DNA from 2 places in the Pseudonocardia sp. EV170527-09 genome. Region 1 is predicted to be linked to the other one. Evidence: riboswitches for the same ligand, from Rfam matches in the RefSeq annotation. Region 1 holds a riboswitch; the other holds the start of a gene.
The links. A riboswitch is a leader RNA that binds a small molecule or an ion and turns the genes downstream of it on or off. The one in region 1 is predicted to bind cobalamin.
Positions count from the first base shown of each region.

Region 1 (7,746 bases):
CGGACCTGGTCGAGCTGGGCCTGCGGCAGGCCCTCGGCGAACTGGACGTCACCGGACTGGATCGCGAGCGCCCTGGCCTGCGGGTCCTCGACGTAGCGGACGGTGACCCGGGCGGCGCCCGCCGGCTCGCCCCAGTAGTCGTCGTTGCGGACCAGCTGCGCGGAGTCGGTGCCGCTGACGGACTCCAGCACGAAGGGGCCGGTCGCGGTGCGCAGGTACTCCGGCGCCCCGCCGCCGGTGTACGCGGCGGGCGCGAGGATGCCGAGGTTGCCGCTGGACAGGCGCAGCGGCATGACCGGGTCGGGCTCGGTGGTGGTGATGCGCACGGCGTCCGGGCCGTCGGGGGCGACGGCGAAGCCGATGCCGCGGATCGCCCGCGGCGGGGCCTCGACGCCCGCGACGTAGCGCAGCGCGGTGACGACGGCGTCCGGGGTGAGCGGGGAGCCGTCGTGGAACCGCACGCCCTGGCGCAGGGTGAACCGCCAGGCGTTGCCCTGCTGCTGCCACGCGGTCGCGAGCATCGGCGCCGGCCGGGCGTCGGCGTCGACGGTGGTCAGGGTCTCCGCGACGCCGAGGGACTGCAACCGGGCACCGTCGTCGGCGTCGAAGGCGTAGTCGGCGCGCGGCGGGAACTGCAGGGCCACGGTCAGCTCGCCGGACGGGTCCGGGGTCGCGGCGCCGCCGCTCCCGCCGGCGCCGCATCCGGCGAGCAGGAGGGCGGCGGCCGCGAGCAGTGCGGCCATCTGTCGTGCGATCACCCCGTATGCCTACATCTGAGCACCTGTTCAATCAACGCGGCGTGAGCAACGTCCTCGTCCCCGCACGAGTCCCCGCACGAGCGGACCGTCCGTGCCGAACCTCCGCACGCACGGCCCGCTCGTCACCCGTGACGGGTGGTCGGCGCGGACCGGGCTCAGCCGGTCGCGGTCGCCTCACGGACGCGGCGGGCCGCGGCGACCAGGTTGGTCAGCGCCGCGACCGTCTCGGGTTCCGCGCGGGTCTTGAGCCCGCAGTCCGGGTTGGCCCACAGCCGGTCGGGCCCGATGTGGCGCAGGGCCGCGTGGAGCTGGTCGACCAGCTCGTCGGTGGCGGGGACCTCGGGCGAGTGGACGTCGTAGACGCCCGGGCCGAGCCCGCGCGGGACCCCCGGGCCGAGGTCGGCCAGCACCTCCATCCGCGACCGGGCCGCCTCGACCGTGGTGACGTCGGCGTCGAGCCCGTCGATCGCCCCCACCACCTCGCCGAACTCGGAGTAGCAGAGGTGGGTGTGGATCTGGGTGGTGTCGGCCACGGCCCCGACGGCCAGCCGGAACGCGTCCACCGCCCAGTCCAGGTAGGCGGCCCGGTCCCGTTCGTGCAGCGGCAGCAGCTCGCGCAGCGCGGGCTCGTCGACCTGGACGATCCGGATCCCGGCCGCCTCCAGGTCGACGACCTCGTCGCGCAGGGCCAGCCCGACCTGCCGGGCGGTGTCGCCCAGCGGCTGGTCGTCACGCACGAACGACCAGGCGAGGATGGTGACCGGCCCGGTGAGCATCCCCTTGACCGGCGCCTCGGACAGCGACTGCGCGAACTCCGCCCAGCCGACGGTGATCGGCCGGGGCCGGGACACGTCGGAGTGCAGGATCGGCGGGCGCACGCAGCGTGAGCCGTAGGACTGCACCCAGCCGTGGTCGGTGGTGGCGAATCCGTCGAGGTTCTCGGCGAAGTACTGGACCATGTCGTTGCGCTCGGGCTCGCCGTGCACCAGGACATCGAGCCCGATGTCCTCCTGCAGCCGCACCACCCGGACGATCTCCTGACGCATCCGCTCGGTGTAGGTGCCGGTGTCGATCGCGCCGGAGCGGTGCGCGGCCCGGTCGCGCCGGATCTGCGCGGTCTGCGGGAAGGAGCCGATCGTCGTCGTGGGCACGACGGGCAGGCCGAGCGCCTCGCGCTGGGCCTTCGCCCGGACGTCGCCGGGGCTGCGCCGGTAGTGGTCGGGGCCGAGCGCGTCGAGCCGGGAGCGCACCCGCTCGTCGCGGCGCGCGGTGGCCGCGACCCGCTTCCTGGTCGCTCGTGCGGCCTCGAACTCCGCCGCGACCGCGTCCGGTCCCTCGTGCAGGGCGCGCCCGAGGAGCACGACCTCCTCGACCTTCTGCCGGGCGAACGCCAGCATGTCGACGACGTCGCCGGGCAGGGCCGTCTCGACGGTCAGGTCGTAGGGGACGTGCAGCAGCGAGCACGACGTGGAGACCTCGACCCGCCCCGCGACGCCGACCAGCCGCTGCGCCGTCGCCAGCGCCCGGTCCAGGTCGGTGCGCCACACGTTGCGTCCGTCGACGACGCCGGCCAGCACCACCTTCCGGTCCAGCCCGGGGACCGCCGGGTCGAGGGCATCGAGGTCGGCATCCCCCGCGACGAGGTCGAGCGCCAGCCCCTCGACGGCCGTGGCGGCGAGCACGGGCAGCGCCGGGCCCAGCTCCCCGAAGTACGACGCGACGAGGATCTTCGGCCGCCGGGTCGCCGAGGCGAGCCGGTCGTAGGCCCGGCGCAGCGCCGCGATCTCCTCGGGCGTCCGGTCGGCGGCGAAGGCGGGCTCGTCGAGCTGCACCCACTCCGCGCCTGCCTCGGCGAGCTCGGCGAGCAGGTCTCGGTAGACCTCGACGAGCGGCCCGAGCAGGTCCAGCGGACGGAAGCCCTCCGGTGCGCCGTCGGCCGGTTTCGACAGCAGCAGGAAGGTCACCGGTCCGACCAGCACCGGGCGGGTGGTGATCCCGATGCGCAGGGCCTCACGGAACTCGTCGAGGGCCTTGCGGCTGCCCGGCGCGAGCCGGGTGGCCGGGCCGACCTCGGGGACCAGGTAGTGGTAGTTCGTGTCGAACCACTTGGTCATCTCGCAGGCCGGGGCACCGGTGCGGCCGCGCGCCATCGCGAACAGCCGCTCCAGCGGGTCGGTGATGCCGGCGAAGCGCTCCGGCACCGCCCCGACCGCCAGCGCGGTGTCCAGGACGTGGTCGTAGAACGAGAACGTGTTGCCCGGCACCGAGCCGAGCCCGGCGTCGCGCAGCCCGGTCCAGGTGTCGCAGCGCAGTCCGGCGGCGACGTCGTGCAGTGCCGACGCGTCGCTCCGCCCGGCCCAGTACGCCTCGGTCGCCCGCTTGAGCTCCCGGTCCGGCCCGATCCGGGGGTACCCCAGGACGGTGCTGCCGATGGTGCTGCTGGAAGGAATGCTCACGGCCCTCTCTCCTCGCGAGTGCGGTGGAGGACCCGTCGCCGGCAGGGGGCGCCTGCGACCGCCGGGCACGACGGTGCCCGGTCGTCCGCCCGGCCCTCCCGCGAGGCCACGGATCCGCGCACGCCGGACGGCGCACGCACCGGCGGCAGGTCTTCGGACTCACGGGCGCACTGCTCACACCTACTGGCCGTCGCTTCCCGGGATCACTCCCAGTGCTGTTGACGGCGGTCGTTCCCGTTCACCGCTGCGGGGCAGTCCCGGATTCCCACCGGGTTCCCTCTTGCCTCGTGACGCCCCGTTCCCGGGATGACACGAACCGTCGGCGGACCGACCCTAACCCAGGACGACCCCGGCGAACTGTTGCCGAACTCTCCCTGTTGCCATACGTTTGCAGCACCCAGCTCTCTCCGCACGGATCGACGGGCGGCCTCACCCTGCCCCCCTCCGTTCGGAGGGGTTTCCTGCCCGGTCTCCCGAGGGGTAATGCCGATCACCCCTGTGCGCGCGGCCACAGGGGTCCTAGCGTTCGGCCTCGACCCCATCCGCCTGCCTCAGAAAGGGCTGACATGCAGGTAGACGAGCTGCTCAAGCCGTTCCCCATCAAGGAGTTCCACCCGTTCCCGCGCGCGCTCATGGGCCCGGGGTCGCACGAGCTGATCGGCCCCGAGGCGCTCAAGCTGGGCTTCAAGAAGACCCTGGTGATGACGTCGGGCCTGCGCGGCACCGACATCGTCCACAAGATCGTCGAGTCGATGAAGTACCACGGCCTCGAGGTCGTGCTGTACGACAAGGTCGAGTCGAACCCCAAGGACTACAACGTCATGGACGCTGTGGGCCTCTACCAGCAGAACAACTGCGACTCCTTCGTCTCCATCGGCGGCGGCTCCTCGCACGACGCCTGCAAGGGCGCGCGCGTCTCGGTCGCCCACGACGGTCGCAACGTCAACGAGTTCGAGGGCTTCAACAAGTCCGAGAACCCGGCCAACCCGCCGCACATCGCGGTCTCCACCACGGCCGGTACCGGCTCGGAGACCTCGTGGGCCTACGTCATCACCGACACCACGACCGACCCCGACAACCCGCACAAGTACGTCGCCTTCGACGACGCGTCGGTCACCACCCTCGCGATCGACGACCCGGTGCTCTACTACGACTGCCCGATCGACTACACCGCGCAGTGCGGTTTCGACGTGCTCGCCCACGCCTCGGAGCCCTACGTCTCGCGGCTGGACTTCCAGCCGTCGCTGGGCAACGCCCTGCACGCCATCAAGCTGACCGCGCAGAACCTGCGCAAGGCCGTCTGGAACGGCCAGGAGCTGTCCGGCCGCGAAGGCATGATGTACGCGCAGTACATCGCGGCCCAGGCGTTCAACTCCGGTGGTCTCGGCATCATCCACTCGATCAGCCACGCCGTGTCGGCGTTCTACGACACCCACCACGGCCTGAACAACGCCATCGCGCTGCCCCGCGTGTGGGCGTTCAACATGCCGGTGGTCTACGAGCGCTTCGCCGACATCGCCGAGGCCATGGGTGTCGACACCCGCGGCATGACCAAGCCGCAGGCCGCCGACGCGGCGCTCGCCGCGTCCATCCGGCTGCTGCGCGACGTGGGCATCCCGGAGAAGTTCGCCGACGTCAAGCAGGACACCTACTCGAAGAACCGGCTCGGTGTCGGCCCGACCAAGTTCTACGAGAACGCGCCCACCATCATCGGCGACGCGGCCGACGTCGACCGGATCACCAACCACGTCCTCGGCGACGCCTGCACCCCGGGCAACCCGAAGGAGTGCACGTTCGAGACCGTCCGCCCGGTCGTCGACCACTCCATCAACGGTGACCTGGACGACCTGCTGACCTGATCCGCAGGTCAGGAGGTCCACCGTCGCACCGGCGGGCCCAGCCGTCCGAGGCGATACTCGGGTGGGTGGGCCCGCCGGCCGCGGCCCCGCTCGTCCCCGCACCAGAGCCGGTGCGGTCCGCGAAGGAGATACCCGAGTGTCCGAGGCTGTCGTCCCCACGGTGACCGAGGCGGCGGAGGCCGTCGCCTCGACCAGCCCCTTCGAGTCCGTCGACCAGGTGGTCGAGACCCTGCGGGAGCAGGGCTACATCGCCGACACCCGCCTGGCGACGACGGTGTTCCTGCTGACCCGCCTGGACAAGCCGCTGCTGCTGGAGGGACCCGCCGGGGTCGGCAAGACCGAGCTGGCCAAGATGCTCGCCGTCGCCACCGGGCGCCGGCTGCTGCGTCTGCAGTGCTACGAGGGCCAGGACGAGACCAAGGCCCTGTACGAGTGGGACTACGGCAAGCAGCTGATGTACACCCAGATCCTCCGCGAGAAGATCGGTCAGCTCGTCTCCGACGCCCCGGACCTCGCCTCCGCGGTCGACCGCATCGGGTCCCAGGAGAGCGTGTTCTTCTCCGAGCGCTTCCTCGCGCCGCGTCCGTTGCTGGAGGCCATCCGCTCCGAGCAGCCCGTCGTGCTGCTGATCGACGAGGTCGACCGCGCCGACGAGGCGCTGGAGGCCGTGCTGCTGGAGACCCTGGGCGAGTTCCAGATCTCCGTCCCCGAGATCGGGACCTTCGTCGCGAAGCAGCGCCCGTACGTGCTGCTGACCTCGAACAACACCCGGGACCTCGCGGCCGCGCTCAAGCGTCGCTGCCTGCACCTGTTCCTCGACTACCCGTCGGCCTCCCGCGAGCTGGAGATCGTGAAGTCGAAGAAGACCGGGCTGTCGGACCAGCTGGCCGAGGAGCTCGTCAACGTCGTGCGCGGGCTGCGCGAGCTGGAGCTGCGCAAGTCGCCGTCGATCTCGGAGACCATCGACTGGGCCCGCACGCTGGCCGTCCTGGGCGTCGACGAGCTGAGTTCGCAGATCCTCTCCGACACCGTCTCGGTCGTCGTCAAGTACGACAAGGACGTCACGAAGGCCCTGGACGCGCTGCCGCGGCTGGTCGACCCGAACGCGGTCGTCGCCGAGCACGGGCACGGGCACGGCCATGGACACGGACATGGACACGGCCACGACGGCGACCACGACCACGACCACGACGAGCCCGCCGCCCCGCCGGCGCGCACCGCGCGGGCCCGCGACGACGACCCGGACGACGGCGACGTCGACGGCCGCGCCAAGCGCGCGGCGAAGGACCAGGCGGGCCGGCACGGCGGCATCTACGGTGGCCTCCCGGGCAGCGTCGCCCCGCCGCCGTCGGCGATCCGGAAGGTCTCGCCCGGCCAGGGCACCCGCTCCTTCGGCGGCTCCCGCAAGCGCCGGGTCTGATCGGGGCGTCGGCATGGAAGCGAGCATCCACCGCTTCGTCCGGCTCCTGCGGATCCGGTCGGTGCGCATCTCGGTCTCCGAGGCGCTCGACGCGATGGCCTGTGCCGCCCAGCCGGGGGTGCTGTCCGACAGGTCGGTGCTGAAGGAGGCGCTGCGCATCGCGCTGATCAAGGACCGCCGCGACGAGGCGACCTTCGACGAGGTCTTCGACCTGTTCTTCTCCCTGGTCAGGGTAGGCGAGGCCGACACGGGTCACGGCCACGGGCACGGCGACATGTCCGACGACACCCCGCTGGAGAACTTCACGCTGTCCGAGGAACCGTCGGAGACCCCCCAGGAAGGCCACGACCATGGTTCCCCGGTCGACATCAAGGAGTTCTTCGACCCGGAGGACCTGGCCGAGCAGTACAACCTGCACCAGGAGGCCAACAAGATCGACATGGCCTCGATGACGGACGAGATCGTGCTCTCCAAGGAGCAGGCAGGCGACGGCGCCGACGGCCAGCGCGTCCAGATCGAGACCGACCGGTTCTCCGGCGGCGGGCAGCCCGGCGACATCTCCCAGCAGCAGGGCACGAAGGTCGACGCCGACCTGTCGGTCGCCCAGCAGGACGCGCTGCTCGGCTGGCTGAACTCCGAGGAGGACCGGCTCTCGGAGTCCGAGCAGGGGACCGAGGACGACGCGGCCGCCCTGCGCCGGCGTCTCACCGGGGTGCTCGACAACCTCCCCGAGCTGCTCAAGGCCCATCTGGAGAAACTGCTCGCGATCGAGCAGCGGATCGTCGAGGGCCACGACGACGCCGAACGCGTCGCCGAGGTCGACCGGGCGAACGAGTCCGAGCGCATGCAGCTGGAGGAGTCGCTGCGGCGGCTCGCGAAGTCGTTGCACGGCGCGCTCACCCACCGCAGAAGGGTCTCGCCGCGGGGCCGGATCGACTCGGCCCGGACCATGCGCAAGAACATGCGCTACGACGGCGTCCCGTTCTCCCCGGTCACCGTGCAGCGCCGGGAGGACAAGCCGCGCCTGGTGGTGCTGACCGACGTCTCGCTGTCGGTCCGGGCCACCGCACGGTTCACCCTGCACCTGGTGCACGGTCTGCAGGACCTGTTCGGCCAGGTGCGTTCGTTCGCGTTCGTCGCCGACCTGGTCGAGGTGACCGACCTGTTCGCCGACCACCCCGTCGAGCACGCCCTCGGGCTGATCTTCGGCGGTGACCAGCTCGACGTCGACGCCAACTCCCACTACGGCCTGG
Region 1 is NZ_VRMC01000015.1:54,888-62,633, forward strand. Features, by position in the region: gene FVA95_RS06735 (ABC transporter substrate-binding protein) at 1-758, opposite strand, end outside; gene metE (5-methyltetrahydropteroyltriglutamate--homocysteine S-methyltransferase) at 914-3,214, opposite strand; cobalamin riboswitch at 3,341-3,550, opposite strand; gene mdo (NDMA-dependent methanol dehydrogenase) at 3,781-5,073, shown strand; gene FVA95_RS06750 (MoxR family ATPase) at 5,210-6,493, shown strand; gene FVA95_RS06755 (VWA domain-containing protein) at 6,507-7,746, shown strand, end outside.

Region 2 (7,746 bases), on a different contig from region 1:
ACGATGTCGTCGACGCGGTGATGACCGCGAGCCGGGCGATGCTCTCCGTGGTGGCCGGGTCCCTGGCCGCCGCGGGGGAGCAGTCCGGCTCGACGGCGGGCGAGGTGACCCTGCCGCAGTACCGCGCGCTGGTCGTGCTGGCCCAGCACGGCACCCGGCGCCCGGCCGACCTGGCCACGGCACTGACCGTGTCGGCGTCGACGGCGACCCGGATGTGCGACCGGCTGGTGAGCCGCGGCCTCGTCGTGCGCACCCGCACCGGTGACGACCGCCGCGAGGTCGCCCTCGCGCTCAGCCCCGCCGGGCGGACGCTCGTCGACGAGGTGACCCGGCTGCGCCGCGCCGAGATGCACCGGCTGCTGGTGATGCTGCCGGCCACCGAGCGCACCGCGGTCCGCGACGCACTGCGCCGCTTCGCCGACGCCGCGGGCGAGGTCGGCGAGACCGACTGGGCCGTCGCGCCGGTGCCCGCCGAGGGCGGTGCGCGGTGACCGCGGTCCGCGCGCTGCACCGCGCGCTCGTCGGCACCCGGCCGGGGCTCGTCGGTCTGGCGACGGTCATCGGGATCGGTGCCGGCATCGGGTCGGTGCTGTTCCACGAGCTGATCCTCGGCGTGACCTGGCTGGTCACCGGGCGGGAGGACTTCTCCGACGCCGGCCGGGTCGCCTCGCCGCACCTGCCCGGGCTGGGCGTGTGGTTCCTGCTGATCGCCCCGGTGCTCGGCGGCCTGGTGTACGGCCCGCTGGTCCAGCGGTTCGCCCCGGAGGCGCGCGGGCACGGGGTGCCCGAGGTGATGTTCGCCGTCGCGCGTCGGGGCGGGCGGATCCCGGCCACCGTCGCCGCGGTGAAGGCGCTCGCGTCGGGGATCTGCATCGGGACCGGCGGTTCCGTCGGCCGGGAGGGCCCGATCGTGCAGATCGGCTCCGCGCTCGCCTCGGCGATCGGCCAGTGGCTGCGGGTGCCCGCCACCCGGCTGGTGCTCATGGTCGCCTGCGGTGCCGCGGGCGGGATCTCCGCGACGTTCGACGCCCCGATCTCCGGGGTGGTGTTCGGCCTGGAGCTGATCCTGCGGTCGTTCAGCGCCGAGGCGTTCGGCGTGCTGGTGATCAGCTCGGTGGTCGCGAACGTCGTCGCCGAGGTGATCGCCGGCGACCGCGCGATCCTGACCCTGCCGCACTTCGACCTGGGCAGCCCCGCCCAGCTGCCGCTGTATGCGCTGCTCGGGCTGCTCGCCGGGCTGCTGGGCTGGGCCTTCGCCCGGATCCTCTACGTCGTCGAGGACGCCTGTGACGCCGTCTGGCGCGGCCCGGAGTGGCTGCGCCCGGCCGTCGGCGGGCTGCTGCTCGGCGCGCTGCTGCTGGCACTGCCCCAGATGTACGGCGTCGGCTACCCCGTACTGGAGGCCGCGATCGGTGGCCGGTACGTCGTCGGGTTCCTGCTCCTGCTCGTCGTCGGGAAGATCCTCGCGTCCAGCCTCACCATCGGCATCGGCGGGTCCGGCGGTGTGTTCGCGCCGTCGCTGTTCGTCGGTGGCACCGCCGGTACCGCCTTCGGCTACGCCGCCGCGACCCTGTTCCCGGCGCTGGACCTGCACCCCGGCGCGTTCGGTCTGGTCGGCATGGCGGCGGTGTTCGCGGGGGCAGCGCACGCCCCGATCACCGCGGTGCTCATCGTGTTCGAGCTGACCGGCGACTACGCCCTCATCCTGCCGCTGATGGCCGCCGTCGTCCTGGCCACCGGCCTGTCGAACCTGGTGTCGCGGGACAACATCTACACGCTCAAGCTGCTGCGACGCGGGATCGACCTCGCCGCCGACACCCCGACCGACGAGGCGCTGCGCCGGGTCGTCGTCGCCCAGGTGATGCGTCCCGCCGACGGCACCCCGCCCGGCCCGGAGCTGCCCGCGCTGGACCCGGCCGCCCCGGTGCACGACGTCCTCGGGGTGCTCGCCGCGCACCGGGGAGCCGCGCTGCCCGTGCGGGAGCCGGACGGGCAGCTGCTCGGGACGCTCGCCGAACACGACCTGCTCGACCATCTGCGGGGGGTGTCGGGGCGGGGGACGGTTGACCACTGACCCGGTCGCGTGATGGGCTCCCCGACGACGACGGAACAGGAAGCCGGTGCGAATCCGGCGCGGTCCCGCCACTGTCACCGGGGAGTGCCCTCCCCACACCGGCGCCACCGCCCACGAGGGTGGGAAGGCCGGGGAGGGCGTGGCGATCCGGGAGCCAGGACACTGCCCGTCGTCGCGGATTCCCACTGGTGAGGGCGCGGACCCTCGAGGAGGACATGCGATGAGCCACGACCTGGTGGTGCTCGGTACCGACCCGTCCGGCGACGGCGCACCCCGCCCGGATGCCCACGTCGCGGACCTGCTGGCCGACGCCGAGACCGTCTTCGCCTTCCCCCAGGCCGAGTCGACCGCCCTGTTCTACGCCGAGGCGTGGCGGGTCGAGCCGGTCACCCCGCGCGACGCCGTCGCCCGGATCGGGGCCTGGGCCGCCGCCGGACCCGCCGGCGCCGCGGTGCTGCTGGTCGGGGGCGACCCCGCGGCCGACGCCGCGCTCGGTGCCGTCCTCGACGGGCTGGCGCGCACCGTCCCGGCGCTGCGGGCCCGGGTCGCCGAGGGCAGCCGCGTCGCGCCGCCGCACCGCAGCCCGCTGATCGGCTGAGTCCGACGGCGGGGCGGCGCGCTCAGGCCCGCCAGCTGCCCAGCGGGTCGGCCCGGGTGAGGTCGGGGTCGGCGGCGTCGAGCGTGCGGGTGCGGCCGGGCCCGGTGTAGGCGGTCTCGAAGCGCACGGTGACCCGCCCGTGCCCGGCGCCCTGGACCCAGCCGTGGCCGTGCTCGGGGTGGGCGACGTCGTCGCCGGCGCGCCAGGGCCGGTCCGGGTCGGGTTCGCGGTCGGGGCGGCCCGGGCGGACGGGCCCGGGCACGTCGTCGGCCCCCGTGGTCGCGTCGGCCCCCGCGGTACCGCCGGCCCCGGCAGTACTGTCGGCCCCCGCAGTGCTGTCGGCCCCCGCGCCCGTCCCCGTCGTCGCCTCGGTGTCCGGTGGTGCGTCGAGCACGGCCACCCCCGCCGCGCCGGCCGGGGCGTCGGCCGCGGGCGGGGAGTCGAGGGCCGAGGCCGTCGTCCACCCGTTCTCCGAGGGCACCGCGTCGAACAGGGCCAGCGGCGGCTCGTCGCCGAAGCCGGACACCGACACGCCCAGCAGCCGCACCCCGCCCTCGCCGACCGCGCCCTCGGCCAGCCGTCGCGCCACCGCGACCAGGGTCGCCAGGTCCCGGGTGCCGAACGGGGTCGTCTCCGACCGGGTGTGGGTGGTGAAGTCCCCGGTCCGTGCCTTCACGGTGACGGTGCGGGCGGTCCGGCCGTCGGCGACCAGCCGTCGGTGCACGGCGACGCAGATCGACTCCACCGCGGTGTGCACCGCGCTCATCGCGGTCAGGTCGGCGTCGAAGGTCGTCTCCGCGCTGATCTGCTTGGCCGCACCGCGCGGGGCCACCGGACGGTCGTCGATGCCGCGGGCGAGACGGTGCAGCTCGGACCCGATCGCGCTGCCCAGCACCCCGGCGACCTCGCGGGCGTCCATCGCGGCGAGCTGCCCGATCGTCTCGATCCCGATCTTCCGCAGCGCCTCGCCGGAGACCGGCCCGATGCCCCACAGCGACCGCACCGGCAGCGGGTCGAGCACGGCCGCCTGCTCGGCGTGGGCGATCACCCGCAGCCCGTCCGGCTTGGCCAGCTCGGAGGCGATCTTCGCGATCTGCTTGCCCGACCCGGCGCCCACCGAGGCGGGCAGCCCGGTGCGGTCGCGCACCGCGCCACGCAGCCGGGTGCCCCACTCCCGCACCTGGTCCGGGGAGGCGCCCACGAGGTCGGGCGGCTCCACGAACGCCTCGTCCACCGACACCGGCTCCAGCACGGGGGAGAACTCGCCGAGGACGGCCATGACCTCCTCGGACAGCGCCTTGTACAGGGAGAACCGGGGCGGCAGGACCGTCGCGTGCGGGCAGCGCCGCCTCGCCTGGCCCATCGGCATCGCCGAGCGGGCCCCGAACACCCGGGCCTGGTAGCTCGCCCCCGCGACGACGCCGCGCGGTCCCGCGCCGCCGACGAGGACCGGACGGTCGGCCAGGGTGGGCCGGGTGAGCTGCTCGACGGAGGCGAAGAACGCGTCCATGTCGAGGTGCAGCACCCAGCGGTCGGCCGCCGCGGTCACTCCATCATCACCCGTGCATCGTGCCCCGGCGCACCGACAGGATCGCGTCGCCGTCGGCGACGGTGACGGCCGGGGCCACAGGTCCCGCCCCGGCGACGGCGCCCGGGTGGTCGTCGAGGCCGGTGGGGACGTCGGTGACCCACCAGCTCCCGGCGGTGCCGGTCCAGTCCAGCACCCGGGCCGGGCTGTGCGGCGGGGACAGCGTGATCGCGTCCATCGGGCTCGACAGGCCCTCGCCGGTGGCCTTGAGCAGCGCCTCCTTCCGGGTCCAGGTGACCAGGAAGCCGGTCCCGTCGGGCGTCCCCGCGGCGAGCTCGGCGGGGGACAGGGCGTGCCGGACCAGGCCGTCGAGGCCGGACAGGGGGCGGTGCGCCTCGACGTCGACGCCGACCGGCCCGGTCCCGACCGCGACACCGACCAGCGCGCCGGAGTGGGTGAGGGAGAAGCCGGGGTCGTCGCCGCGCCCGGCCAGGCGGGGCTTGCCGTGCGGCTCCCCGCAGCGGCAGGTCCGGTCGAGGACGAGTTCGGCGGGGTCGGCGTCGAGCCGCTCGGCGAGCACGAGCCGGGCCAGCGCGTGCGCGGCGAGGTAGCGGGCGCGGTCCTCGGGCCGTCGCAGCGCGACGAGCCGTTCGCGTTCGTGGGCGTCCAGCAGCGCGACGAGGTCGGCGCGGGCGCCGGGATCGGCCGGGGCGGCCCACCAGACGGTGACGGTCACGGCGTCCAGCCTCCCACGTCGCACCCCGGTCGGGGCGCGCCGCCGGGAGGGATCACGGACCGGGCACACGGAGTGTCGCCCGTCGACGTCTCCGGTGCCCGGTCCGCGTTCCCCGTACGGTCAGCCGCTGCGGCGGGCGGCGAAGTCCGTGCGGACGTGGGCCGGGCGGGCCTGCGGGGCTGGCCCCGCCGTGCGCGGTGCCGCCGGGCCGCCCGGCGCGCCGGACCGGCCGCGCTTGGCCGCACGGCGCTCGGCGCGGTTGGCGGGTCCGGCGGCAGTGGCTCCGCCGGGTGTCGCCCCGCTGGCCGTGTCGGGCCCGGTCTCGCCGGTCAGGGGACCGGGAACCGCGGACCCGTCGGTCGGTCGGGCTGCGCTGTGGGCTGCGCTGCGGGCGGTGCTGTGGGCGGTGCTGTGGGCGGTGGTGTGGCGGGTCGTGGGCATACGACCTCCTCGGAACATCGGGTCGGACTCGGACCGGGTGAGAGGGGCCGGTGACGCGCGGGGACGCCGGAGGGGCCGCGCGAGGGCGGCGACGGTTCCGGGGCCCGGTGAGGACGTCACGGGCCGGCGACGGAGGGCGCGGAGATCGACCGCGCGGGTCGCTCAGAGGAACCGGATCAGCATGGCGGCGACGCTACGACGACGACCCCGACCGGTGCCACCGGTTTTCCCCGGCGCCGCCGCCCTATCGTCGCGGGCATGGGTACGGCGGGCACGGAGACGACGGACGTGCTGGTGATCGGCGGCGGCATCGCGGGGGTGTCGGTCGCGTGGGAGCTGGCTGCGCACGCCCGGGTCGTGCTGACCGAGGCGGAGGACGACCTGCCGGTCCACTCCACCGCCCGCTCGGCGGCGACCTACATCCCCGGGCACGGCTCCGGTCCGTTCCGCGCGCTGATCGACGCCTCGGGCCCGCGGTTCGCCGCACTGCCCGCGCTGCTCGGCACACCACCGCTGCTGACCCCGCGCCCGGTCCTGCACGTCGCCGCCGACGACCTGGCCGCCGACCACCTCGCCACGACGGTGCGCGAGCAGCACGGCGAGCCCGGCGCCCCGGTCGCCCTGGACCCCGAGCAGGCCTGGCGACGCGTGCCGGTGCTGCGCCGTGCCCCGCGTGCGGCCGCGTGGACCGCCGGTGCCTGCGACGTCGACACCGCCGCCCTGCACGACGGCTACCGGCGCGGGCTGCGCGCCCGCGGCGGCACGGTGCTGCGCGGGGCCCGGGTGGCCGCGCTGGAGCGGGACGGCTCCGGCTGGACCGCCACGACGGCCGCCGGGCACCGGGTGCGGGCGGAGACGGTCGTCGACGCGGCCGGCGCCTGGGCCGACGCGGTGGCGGCACTCGCCGGCGTGCCCGGTGCCGGACTGACCCCGTACCGGCGCACGATCGCGGCCTGCCCGGTCGCCGACCCGTCGGTGCTCACCGTCGACGGCGCCGTCCTGCCGATGGTCGTCGACGCCGCCGAGCGCTGGTACCTCAAGGCCGAGGCGGACACGGTGCTCGTCTCCCCGGCCGACGAGACCCCGGCCGAGCCGGGCGACGCCCGTCCCGACGACCTCGACGTCGCCCTGGCCCTGGACCGGGTGGGCGCGGCGACCACGCTGGGGCTGCGGTCGGTCCGGACCGCGTGGGCGGGGCTGCGGACCTTTGCCCCCGACCGTGCCCCCGTGCTGGGTGCGCGCCCGGAGCACCCCGGCTTCTTCTTCGTCGCCGGGCAGGGCGGGTCGGGCATCGAGTCCGCCCCGGCGTTGGCCGCGCTGGCCGCGTCGGTCGTCCTCGGCCGGCCGTCGCCGGCCGACATCGATCTCGACCCGGCTGCGTGCTCCGTCACACGATTGACGTAAGCGCTCGCTTACCAGTGGCTGGCACGATGGACCCATGGCGCTGACCACCACCGGCACCGAGACGCACGACCTGTTCTCGGGCGACTTCTGGACCGACCCGCACCCCGCCTACGCGGCCCTGCGCACCGAGGAGCCGGTGCGAGAGCTCGCACTGCCGGACGGGAAGGTGTGGCTGATCAGCCGGTACGCCGACGTCCGCGCGGCATTCGTCGACCCGCGGCTGAGCAAGGACTGGCGGTACACGCTGCCCGCCGACCAGCGCGAGGGCCAGCCGGCCGCGCCGATCCCGATGATGATCCTGATGGACCCGCCGGACCACACCCGGCTGCGCAAGCTCGTCGGCCGCTCGTTCACCGTGCGGCGGATGAACGACCTGCAGCCCAGGGTCGAGGAGATCACCCAGGAGCTGCTCGACGCGCTGCCCGCCGAGGGCCCCGTCGACCTCATGCGCCAGTACGCGTTCCTCGTCCCGGTGCTGGTCATCTGCGAGCTGCTGGGTGTGCCCGCCGAGGACCGCGACATGTTCTCCGCGTGGTCGTCGGTGCTGGTCGACGACTCCCCGCAGGAGGAGAAGTTCGCCGCGATGGGCAGCCTGAACGGCTACCTCGCCGAGCTGATCGAGCGCAAGCGCACCGAGCCCGACGACGCCCTGCTGTCCGGCCTGCTCGCCGTCAGCGACGCCGACGGCGACCGGCTGTCGTCCGAGGAGCTCGTCGCGATGGCGACCCTGCTGCTCATCGCCGGGCACGAGACCACGGTCAACCTGATCGGCAACGGCGTGCTCGCCCTGCTGACCCACCCCGAGCAGCACGCCCGACTGAAGGCCGACCCGTCTCTGATCAACTCGGCGGTGGAGGAGTTCCTGCGCTTCGAGTCCCCGGTCTCCAACGCTCCGATGCGCTTCGCCGGCGAGGACGTCGAGTACTCCGGGGTGACCATCCCCGCCGGGTCGACCGTGATGCTGG
Region 2 is NZ_VRMC01000002.1:78,865-86,610, forward strand. Features, by position in the region: gene FVA95_RS01085 (MarR family winged helix-turn-helix transcriptional regulator) at 1-491, shown strand, start outside; gene FVA95_RS01090 (chloride channel protein) at 488-2,074, shown strand; cobalamin riboswitch at 2,071-2,260, shown strand; gene FVA95_RS01095 (hypothetical protein) at 2,295-2,672, shown strand; gene FVA95_RS01100 (DNA polymerase IV) at 2,695-4,221, opposite strand; gene FVA95_RS01105 (4'-phosphopantetheinyl transferase superfamily protein) at 4,229-4,936, opposite strand; gene FVA95_RS01110 (hypothetical protein) at 5,057-5,377, opposite strand; gene FVA95_RS01115 (FAD-binding oxidoreductase) at 5,636-6,781, shown strand; gene FVA95_RS01120 (cytochrome P450) at 6,816-7,746, shown strand, end outside.
Region 2: linked by a shared signal. The riboswitch ahead of FVA95_RS01095 (hypothetical protein) and the one ahead of metE (5-methyltetrahydropteroyltriglutamate--homocysteine S-methyltransferase) in region 1 are both predicted to bind cobalamin.